DNA from 3 places in the Caballeronia sp. SL2Y3 genome. Region 1 is predicted to be linked to each of the others. Evidence: predicted binding sites of a transcription regulator. Region 1 holds the regulator's gene; each other region holds the start of a gene.
What was found. Region 1 encodes FliA, which starts transcription of late flagellar genes. Its sites were predicted from a motif close to CTAAAGTTTNNNNNNNNNNNGCCGNTA; they were not measured.
Positions count from the first base shown of each region.

Region 1 (3,275 bases):
GATCGCAATTGACTCACTTCAACTGGTTTGCCGAAACAGGCGCCGGCTTTACCGTCCATGCTGCGTCGCCGCTATTCGGCGTACACGAGGGCCGTGCGATGACCTGCTCGATAACCGCATACGGAAAGAGAAAGGCAAGGGGTTGCTGGTTCGATCCCAGCCGGGCGCGCCAAGTCGCACATCTGTCGCTTCGTCGTCATCTCCCACGAAGCTCAAGCCTCGCACCTGCTTTGCCGTTAACCCTACGGCCGACCGCGCCCATTCCAAGCGCGTCGAACGAACAAAAAGCAAAATCCAGGGGTTCACATGCAGCAGGCTCATCACCCGCCACGCTGGCCTCATGCCTTCGCATGGGCGGCGCTTCGGCATCCCGAACGCGAACAAGCCACGCTGCGCGTCGTGCTGGGCGCCGTGGTGCTCCTCGCCTACGCCTGTTTCGCGTGGCTCGTCCCTTCGCGCGAAGCGTCGCTGGTCGCGCAAATCGTCGGGCTCTATGTGTTCTACGGCGCAGTCACGCTGCTGATCGTCAGCCGCATGGCGTCGCCATCGAAGAAGCGGCTCGTGGTCACGACCATTGCCGATCAGGCGCTCGTCGGCGCGGCGCTCGCCGCGGGCGGCGAAATCGCGCTGCCGCTCTTGTGGGTCGTCTTCTGGTTTCTCATCGGCTCGGGCTGCCGCTACGGCAAGCGCACGCTCGCCGTCTCGTGCGCCACCGCGATGACGGTCATCGGCGCGCTCGCGCTCTGGCAGCCGTGGTGGAACGCGAACCTGTCCGCCGCGCTCGGGCTCGCTTTGAGCGTGCTGGCGGCATCGGTGTACCTGACGGTGCTCGTCGATCGCCTCGGCAACGCCAATCGCGATCTCGCGCGTCAGGCATCGACCGATCCGCTCACGGGTCTCGCCAACCGCTACGCGCTGGAACATATCGTCAATCGCACGATGTCCGACGCAACGCAGGACACCGTGCTGCTTCTGATCGACCTCGACGGCTTCAAGGAAGTCAACGATACCTACGGCCACGCGGTCGGCGACCTGCTATTGCAGCAGTTCGCCAACGTGCTCGCCCGCCGCATGTCCAATAGCGACACCGTGGCGCGCCTGGGCGGCGACGAGTTCGTGGTGCTCGCGCATCAGGCGCAGAGCCGCACGGCCGTCCTCGCAATCACCGAAGGCATTCACGCGGCGCTCGCCTCGATCGCGTCGGTGGACGGGCGGCCGGTTTCGGTCTCGGCAAGCATCGGCGCGTGCATGCTGGCCAGCGCGGCCGACGCGCGCTACGCCGACATCCACGCCGTGCTGCGCGCCGCCGACCGCGCGATGTATCGCGCGAAAAGTCTCGGCATCGGCAAAACGGTGTTTGCCGAAGCGCGAGACTTCGAAGCCGGCTAGCGCATTACGCCTCGACGCTCGTCCACGACTGCTCGCGCAGCTTGGCGCGCAAACGGGCGACCGCCTGGCTGTGCAGCTGACACACGCGCGATTCGCTCACTTCCATCACCGCGCCGATTTCGCGCAAGTTCAGGCCGCGTTCGTAGTAGAGGCTCATCAACAGCTTTTCGCGTTCCGGCAGCTTGTCGATGGCTTCGATCAGCGCACCGCGCAGGCTGTCGTCGAGCAGCGCGGACAGCGGGTCCGAACGGTCGACGCAATAGCGGTCGAGGAACGGCTCGTCGTCGGCGGAGCGGTCGAAGTCTTCGTAGTAGATCAGCTGGCTGCCGTGCAGATCCTGCAGCATCGACTGATATTCGTCGAGCGGCATCTTCATGTGCTCGGCAATTTCCACTTCGCTCGCGGCGCGGCCGAGGTTCTGCTCGACCTTGTGCACCGCCGATTCCACTTCGCGCGACGTCTTGCGCATGCTGCGCGGCAGCCAGTCGTTCGCACGCAGCTCGTCGAGCATGGCGCCGCGAATGCGCTGGCTCGCGTAGGTTTCGAACTGCGCGCCCTGATCTTCCTTGTAGCGGCTCGCCGCATCCAGAAGACCGATCATGCCGGCCTGAATCAGGTCGTCGAGATCGACGCTCGCCGGCATCTTGGCGACGAGTTGCAGTCCGAGCCGACGAACGAGCGGCGCATATTTAGTCAGGACGTCCGACTGAGAGAGTTTGCCTTGGGCGTTGTACATCTGAGTCACCTTAATCTTGATCACATCGACGCCGTACTGGTCAATGCATGACTGGAAAACATCGACGCCATGCGCCCCGTCTCCCGTCCGCCCTTGTCAGCCTCGCCAACCGAAAACCGCGCGTCATTCCGGACCTGCGTCTCGCTCCCGGTCGGGGCGGGACGCATCGGCCAATGCAGAAGCTCCGCCGCGATCTGCCGGTAGTCGCGCGCCGCGGCTGTCGCCGGGAACGCTTCCACCACGCAGCGCGAGAGCTCCTTCGCCCGAGTGACGCGCGCATCCTCGGACACATACCCTGCCTGCACGAGCGACACGGCCAGATACCGGCTCCCGACGCCCGACAGATTGTCGAACGCGACCGCCGCGTCGGCCGGGTTCTGCACGTGATTGACGAGCACGCGGAACTGGCCGATCGCATGGGCGTAGTGCAGACGCTTGATGCACGCGTACGCCTCGGTGATCGCGGACGCGGCCACCCGCGTCACGATGAGAAAGTCATGCGCCTGCGCCGCGAGCGACGAGAGCGCGCCGTATCGATCGAGTTGCGCGTCGATCAGCACGATGTCCGCCTGACCTTCGAGCAGCGCGCGGCACTGCGCGGCGTCGTGGCTGATGCGTTCGTCGCGTGGCGCGGCGAGCAGCGAGAAGCCGAACGGCGTGCGCGTCACCGCGTCCTGAAGCGCCTCGCGGCCCGACATCACCGCGGCGAGCGCCCCGGCGCCGGACGTGCCGGCGAGGCGCGCAGCGGATGCCGCGTTCGCCCGCTCGTCGATCACGAGCACGTCCTTGCCATGCACGGACAGCGCCGCGCCCAGATTCACGACCGCCGACGTGCAGCCGATGCCCGCCGGCCCGCCCGCCACCGCCACCACGCGCGAACCGCCTCGCGTGAGCAGCCTTCTCAGACCTTCAGCCTGATCGAGCACGAACTTATCCAAAGCGGACCTCATGCAGTTCGGTGGTGGCGCGCGCGGACAATGCGGAGAGCAGTGCCGGCACCTCGTCGTCCTGCGGCACGAAGGGCGAACCCTCGCGCGGAATGCAGAACGCGCTCTTGATCAGAAACCGCTTGGTCGCGACGTACAGGTTCTCCGGCACCTTCTGGCCGGTCGAGACGTAATGCACCGGCAGCTTGTAGCGGATGACGGTA
Region 1 covers NZ_CP084260.1:2,699,771-2,703,045, forward strand. Annotated here, with positions in the region: gene LDZ26_RS12805 (diguanylate cyclase) at 307-1,389, shown strand; gene LDZ26_RS12810 (RNA polymerase sigma factor FliA) at 1,394-2,125, opposite strand; gene LDZ26_RS12815 (MinD/ParA family protein) at 2,146-3,063, opposite strand; gene flhF (flagellar biosynthesis protein FlhF) at 3,056-3,275, opposite strand, start outside.

Region 2 (3,275 bases), 250 kb from region 1:
CGGCCGATTTCGCGCAGGATGTCGCGCATGTACGGCTGCACGCTGTTGCTGGAGAGCGCGAACATCGGGCGTTTCTGGGTATCGACGATCTCGATGCGCAGGCCCTGCTGCGTCGATTGGATGCGGATCTGCTGCTTAAACTGGTGCAGCGTCGGATTCGCTTCGAGCGCGGCCATCAGCTTGACCTGGAGGTCGTGAAGACGCGCCTGCTCGCGCCGTTCCAGTTCGCCTTGCGCGGCTTTCAGCAGTTCCTCGTCGGCTTTCGCGGCCGCGCTTTGCGCGAACTGCGTCTTGCCGTCCGAGCTGCGAGCATCGCCCGGATCGTTGCTGGAGATGTCGCGCCCGCCGCCGGTGATGATGCTGTTGTCCATGCCGACGGTCTTGCCGCCGACCATCGCCGCCTTCAGCGGCATGTTGAAGTATTCCGCGATGCCGCGCCGCTGCACGGGCGAGGTCGACGAGAGCAGCCACATCAGCAGGAAGAACGCCATCATCGCGGTCATGAAGTCCGCGTACGCCAGCTTCCACGCGCCGCCGTGGTGGCCCTTGCGGCCCGCGACGATGCGCTTGATGAAGATGGGACGGTCTTTTTCGCTGCTCATCGCAGGGCTCCGGTCGGGGTCGCGAGAACGAGGCGCGTCACTTCGCCTTCACCCGGCGCACGTGTTCTTCGAGTTCCGAGAACGACGGGCGCTCGGTGGAGAACAGGACCTTGCGGCCGAACTCCACGGCAATCGCCGGCGCGTAGCCGTTCAGGCTCGCGAGAATGGTCACCTTGATGCACTGGAACATCTTCGTCTGCTCGGCGACGCGCTGCTCCGCGACGCTCGAAAGCGGGCCGATGAAGCCGTACGAAATGAGAATGCCGAGGAACGTGCCGACGAGCGCCTGCGCGATCATCTCGCCGAGAATGGCGGGGGGCTGATCGGCGGAGGCCATCGTATGCACGACGCCCATCACCGCCGCGACGATGCCGAACGCGGGCATCGCGTCGCCGACTTTTTGCAGCGCCAGTGCCGGCGCTTCGCCTTCGACGTGATGTGTCTCGATCTCTTCGTCCATCAGGCTTTCGATTTCGAACGCATTCATGTTGCCGCCGACCATGAGCCGCAGATAGTCGGTCATGAACTCGACGATGTGATGGTCCGCGAGCAGCTTCGGGTACTGGCTGAAGATCGGGCTCTTGTGCGGATCTTCGATGTCGGCTTCGAGCGTGAGCGTGCCTTCCTTGCGCGCTTTGGCGAGCAGCACGTAGAGCAGGCCCATCAGCTCCATGTACACGTCCTTGTTGTACTTGGAGCCTTTGAAAAGCGTGGGAATGACGAGCAGCGTCGACTTGATGGTCTTGACGCCGTTGCCGAGAATGAAGGCCCCGATGCCCGCGCCGGCGATCATCAATATTTCGACCGGCTGTACGAGCGCGCCAAGATGGCCGCCTTCGAGCGCGTAACCGCCGAAAACGGACAGCAATGTCACGAGCGTTCCAACGAAAATCAGCACAGTCGGGTCCTCAGGGTTGGGAATGCGGATTGGCCGGCGCACCTGCGCGGTTAAGACTGTTTACGGCACCCGGCTGGAAAACTTTGGGCGGCCGGCCCGTGGGCGGCGGCGGGCGGCGGCGGGCGGCATAGCGTGCGGAGGAATGGCGGGCGTAGGGTCGAGGCAGGGAGCGGAGCAATGGCGCGATCGACTCCCTTCGAAGTCGCGCGACGGATTGAATCAGTTAGACGCACTCGCTCGTCGATGCGACCTCGCCGCTTTCGACCGCCGCGTCCGCCTGCGCGAGCGCCGGGCGCTTGGCCTTGTCGGCAAGCGAAGCGAGGATCGCGTGGTCGTCGAAGCGGAAGCGGCACAGCACATGGCTCGACGCCGCAATCTTCACCGCCTGCGCCGGCGTCAACGACGACACGATCTCGGCCACCTCTTCTGACAGCCCGAGGCGATGCATCGCCAGGACGCGGTTTTCCCGAAGCAGCCGCTGCGCGAGCAGCACGTACGACAACTTCACCTCGCGGATCTCCGCGAGCGTGCTTATGGTGGTGGCCGTCATCTTTCCCCCGAGTCGTTGCGTGGCTGGTCAGGCCCAGCGGGAAACGTTTGCTCGCACACGCCGATTCCCGACGCATCCGGCCCCGCTCGTGTTGTCGGCCCGATTTTCCGGCAGCGCGACTGTCGCGACCATCGGAAAAACCTGCCGACGCGCCGACAGACTTTCGCCCGAATTCGTGTAGGAAAAGTTCGTACATGCGCGGTCGAATTCGCTCTCGCGTCGGCAAAAGCCTTTATCGGCAGCGGCCAGACGGACTTGAGGTTGCCCGGGCACGCGGCCTGCTATCGGGTGCCTCGCCGCTCGCATTGCCAGTAGAAATCGTCTCCTTCGACCGCTTGAGTGCAATTTTTGACTTCGTAACAGCCGGTGTTTCGCGCTGTAACAAGGTTAAGCGATTGAAAAATGACGTGAAATGCCGCTCTCGATCCCGATAATGAACGTAAGGGATAACCCGGTCGAGAGCCGGGCCGATCTTTGGGCGGCGTGAGCGACACACCGCGGCCCGCCCGAATGGCATCGCGCAACGCTCGACCGGAGCGCCATCGCGGTGTCCACACAACAGCTTTCATGGCCCCACCGGCGCCGACCGCGCCGACAGCGGCCACTCAGGAGAGTCACGTTATGCGAATCGCACAAATTGCACCGTTGCACGAAGCAGTTCCTCCGAAGTTTTACGGCGGCACTGAGCGCGTGGTGTCTTATCTGACGGATGCGCTCGTCGACCTCGGCCACGATGTAACCTTGTTCGCAAGCGGCGATTCGCAAACTCGGGCGACGCTCGACGCGGCCTGGCCGCGCGCCCTGCGACTCGATCCGACGATCCGCGATCCGCTTGCGCCGCACATGCTGCTGCTCGAAACGGTCCGCCGCCGCGCGCACGAGTTCGACGTGCTGCACTTTCACCTCGACTACATGCCGTTTCCGCTGTTCACGCAGCTCGACACGCCGTTCGTGACGACGCTGCACGGCCGTCTCGACCTGCCCGAACTGCAGCCGATCTTCAACACGTTCACGAAGGCGAACGTCGTGTCGATCTCGGACAACCAGCGCGGACCGCTGCCGCAGGCGAACTGGCTGAACACGGTGTATCACGGCCTGCCGGACGATCTGCTGACGCCGCAGACGCACAAGAAGCCGGAATATCTGGCGTTTCTCGGCCGGATCTGCCCAGAGAAGCGCGCGGATCTCGCCATCAAGATCGCGGCGCAAAGCGGTTTGCCGCTGA
Region 2 covers NZ_CP084260.1:114,560-117,834, reverse strand. Annotated here, with positions in the region: gene motB (flagellar motor protein MotB) at 1-602, opposite strand, end outside; gene motA (flagellar motor stator protein MotA) at 640-1,500, opposite strand; gene flhD (flagellar transcriptional regulator FlhD) at 1,724-2,050, opposite strand; gene LDZ26_RS00545 (glycosyltransferase family 4 protein) at 2,672-3,275, shown strand, end outside.
Region 2: motA (flagellar motor stator protein MotA) is a predicted target of FliA. The motif match lies at 1,561-1,587, and genes of this name have one in related genera.

Region 3 (3,275 bases), on a different replicon from region 1:
CTCGAAGCGCAGCGTTTGAATTATCGACTGGCAAATATCGGGCGCCTGCGCACATAGGAAAAATAGCGCCACCAGTTACCTTTTTTCGAAAGCGACTTAAGCGAGTTCTAGCGTATCGGTTTCGACCTGCCCGAAACGCAAATCATTCTCGACGGTCGCTTTCATTTTGCAAAAGCGAATTAGCGAGGGAACGACGCGCCTAGCCCGCGTTCTCTTCAGACAGATCGCCGAACAAGTCAGGCGTCGCTCCGGGCACGGGTTGCCGCGCCTGCAGATTGCCGCCCCGCACTTCTTCGAGCACAGCGGGAGGAAGCCACAGATCTTCCATTGCGCCAATACCGCGTTCGATCATCTGCTGCAAAAAGAATGATTGCTTGCGTCCCGTTACTTCCGCCAGTAGCCGCAACCGCTGCTCGATTGCTGGCTCGACTCGTACCGCGACCACCTTCAACTTGTTTTCGGCGGTCCTTCTCAACTTCTGCTCCTTCGTGGCAACGAACCCATTCCTTACACGCGCCGCACGGCTGCGAACGCAGCGGTGCTTCTACCATGGCTCGCGAGGGCGTTGCAACGCTTTTTCGATGGAACTGGTTCATTGCTCGGCAGAAAACCGCGCAATGCTACTAGGTGACGGCGCGCGGCAAGCGCCCGCCTGGACTGCGGTGTTAAGAAGTTCCCCGTGTACAGCGGAGCGCCTTGCGTATGGTCCGCGCCATCGTGCCAGTCGCCGCTGCCGGTGTACTTGCCACCGCGATGGACCACGTAGGGCGTTAGCAGGAAAAGCGCGCCCGCGCAACTGCGCGTGGTCCGCGCGAGACCCTCATGACCGCCATGGTGCTCGGCAATGCCAGGTCGATTCGGAGTACGTATCGCTACTCTCGAATCGACCGCGGCCTTAGGACCGGTGGATGTCGAAGGGAGAAGCTCGTTCGCGACGGCTCGCGTGGCGTCGTAGCGGCAATGCGGAGAAGAGCGTGCTGGCTAGCGATCGTCCGGGCGCTGTGGCGACCAGACGACGATGCTATGACCGTAGCTGCAACGCGAAGCTAATCGCTAGCCGTTGTGGGAACTTGGCCGATACTGGAGCGGCGGCGGCCGATGCCACCGCGCACTGCTGATCCAATCTCCGGGCACTTCAACGTCCGCTTAACGCGAACTCGCGCGCAAGAGATCTCGCGCCGTGCCCAGCATGCCGTCGGCGATGGCGGACGAGTCGATCTTATAGCTACCGTCTTTCAATGCGGCCTTGATGGATTCCACCTTGGCAGTATCGATGTCCGATGCGTGGGAAGAGAACGCCGCACTGGACGACAGGCTGATGGCAGAGCCTTCGGTCGCGGCGGGTGCGAGCTGTTGCGCGCTGCTGGCGCTCGGTTTCGTGCCGGTGCCCGCCGCGCGCTTGACGGTGATCTGGGTCGAGGAATCTGCGCTTTTGATGGTCTGGATGTTCATGGTTTCGGTTCTCGCTGGCTTTAATGCTTAACGGTGCCTGCGTTGAAACCTTTACCATCCGACGCCCCATGCGGTCGGCCGAACGCCCCGGGAATCGCCCGAAAGCCTTATCCGACAAGGCTTCCGGCTAATTGCAACAGTTTGCAACAAAGTGTAAAAGACGCCGTTCACGCGTTGATGAAGACGGCGCCGAAGACGGACGCGCCGCGGTCGGCCGGCGCGCTTGCCTGCTGGAGCGGCGCAATCTGGGCCAGCTTGTCTGCAAGCGCAGCTTCGGAGAACGGCTTCACCACATAGCCGCTCGCACCCGCGCGGATCGCCGCGATGACGTTCTCGCGCCGGGTTTCGGCGGTGACCATCAGAACCGGAACGTCGGCGTGCTCCTCGGACTGGCGAATCTCCTGGAGAAGCGTCAGCCCGTCCATGTTCGGCATGTTCCAGTCCGTGATGACGAGGTCGAACCGCTGCGTCTTGAGTTTCTCGAGGGCCGACACGCCATCGACTGCTTCGTCGATCAGCGTATAGCCGATCGCCTTCAGCATCTTTCGAATCAAACTGCGCATGGTGGTCAAGTCATCGACTACCAGCAAACGCATTTCCGTTTTAACCATCTGTCAATCCTTTCTCTCTTTTCTTTCCTGCGCATCGCGCACTGCACGCAGCCATGCGCAGCGCTAGCTCACTACGCGCTCGGGCAACGCGAGGTATCGCCCGGCGGACCGCCACTCGACCGAAGGAATTCGTCCAGCTCGAAACAAGCCTTGACGACGGCCTCGATCGCCTCTTGCGCGATATCGTTTTCCATCGCCGCCAGCCGACGGCGAAGTTCATGCAATTGCTTGACCATGTCACCCACCTCATTTCGGACAAGAAACTCGCCCTGCGATTCTCCGTTGCAAGGCGAATTTGCGTGATTCGGCGCCTGTGGACCCGCGCGCCGGTTTGTCAGCCGCATGGCGACACCTTCCGGCTCAGAACGTCGACCAGTCGCCGTCAGCGGCTGCCGCGACCGCTACTGGCGGCGCGACCACGGGCTTCGTCGCACGCGTCGCCGGGGGCGTTCTTTTTGTGACGGACACTTGCATCGGCTTCTGTTCGTAGCCGCCGGCCGCCGGCGCGTTGAAGGACTGCGCCGTGCGGAACACAGCGACCGCTGCGGTCAGATGCTTCGCCTGATCCTCCATGGAGCCGGCCGCTGCCGCCGCTTCTTCGACGAGCGCCGCGTTTTGCTGCGTGACCTCGTCCATCTGCGAGATGGCCTGGTTCACCTGTTCGATGCCGCGGCTCTGTTCGTTCGAGGCCGATGCGATCTCGCCCATGATGTCGGTCACGCGCTTGATCGCGGTGCCCACGCGCTGCATCGTGTCGCCGGCCCTCGCCACCAGTTCGGTTCCGGTCTGAACACGGCTGCCCGAGGTCTCGATCAATTCCTTGATTTCCTTGGCCGCAGCCGACGACCGTTGCGCGAGGCTGCGCACTTCGCTTGCCACGACGGCGAAGCCCCGGCCTTGCTCACCCGCTCGTGCGGCTTCGACCGCCGCGTTGAGCGCGAGGATGTTCGTCTGGAACGCGATGCCTTCGATCATGCCGATGATCTCGGCGATCCTCGCCGAGCTGTCTTCGATGCCGGTCATCGTCTCGACGACCTGGCTGACGATGGCGCTGCCTTCGTTGGCGACGGTACTCGCGTTGTCGGCGAGACCACTGGCCTGTCGCGCGTTCTCGGCGTTCTGCTTGACGGTCGCGGTCAGCTCTTCCATGCTGGCCGCGGTTTCCTCGAGAGAGGCGGCCTGCTGTTCCGTGCGCGATGACAAGTCCGTGCT
Region 3 covers NZ_CP084263.1:561,917-565,191, reverse strand. Annotated here, with positions in the region: gene LDZ26_RS24950 (hypothetical protein) at 200-475, opposite strand; gene flgM (flagellar biosynthesis anti-sigma factor FlgM) at 1,147-1,452, opposite strand; gene LDZ26_RS24940 (response regulator) at 1,620-2,063, opposite strand; gene LDZ26_RS24935 (hypothetical protein) at 2,135-2,407, opposite strand; gene LDZ26_RS25615 (methyl-accepting chemotaxis protein) at 2,424-3,275, opposite strand, start outside.
Region 3: flgM (flagellar biosynthesis anti-sigma factor FlgM) is a predicted target of FliA. The motif match lies at 1,481-1,507, and genes of this name have one in related genera.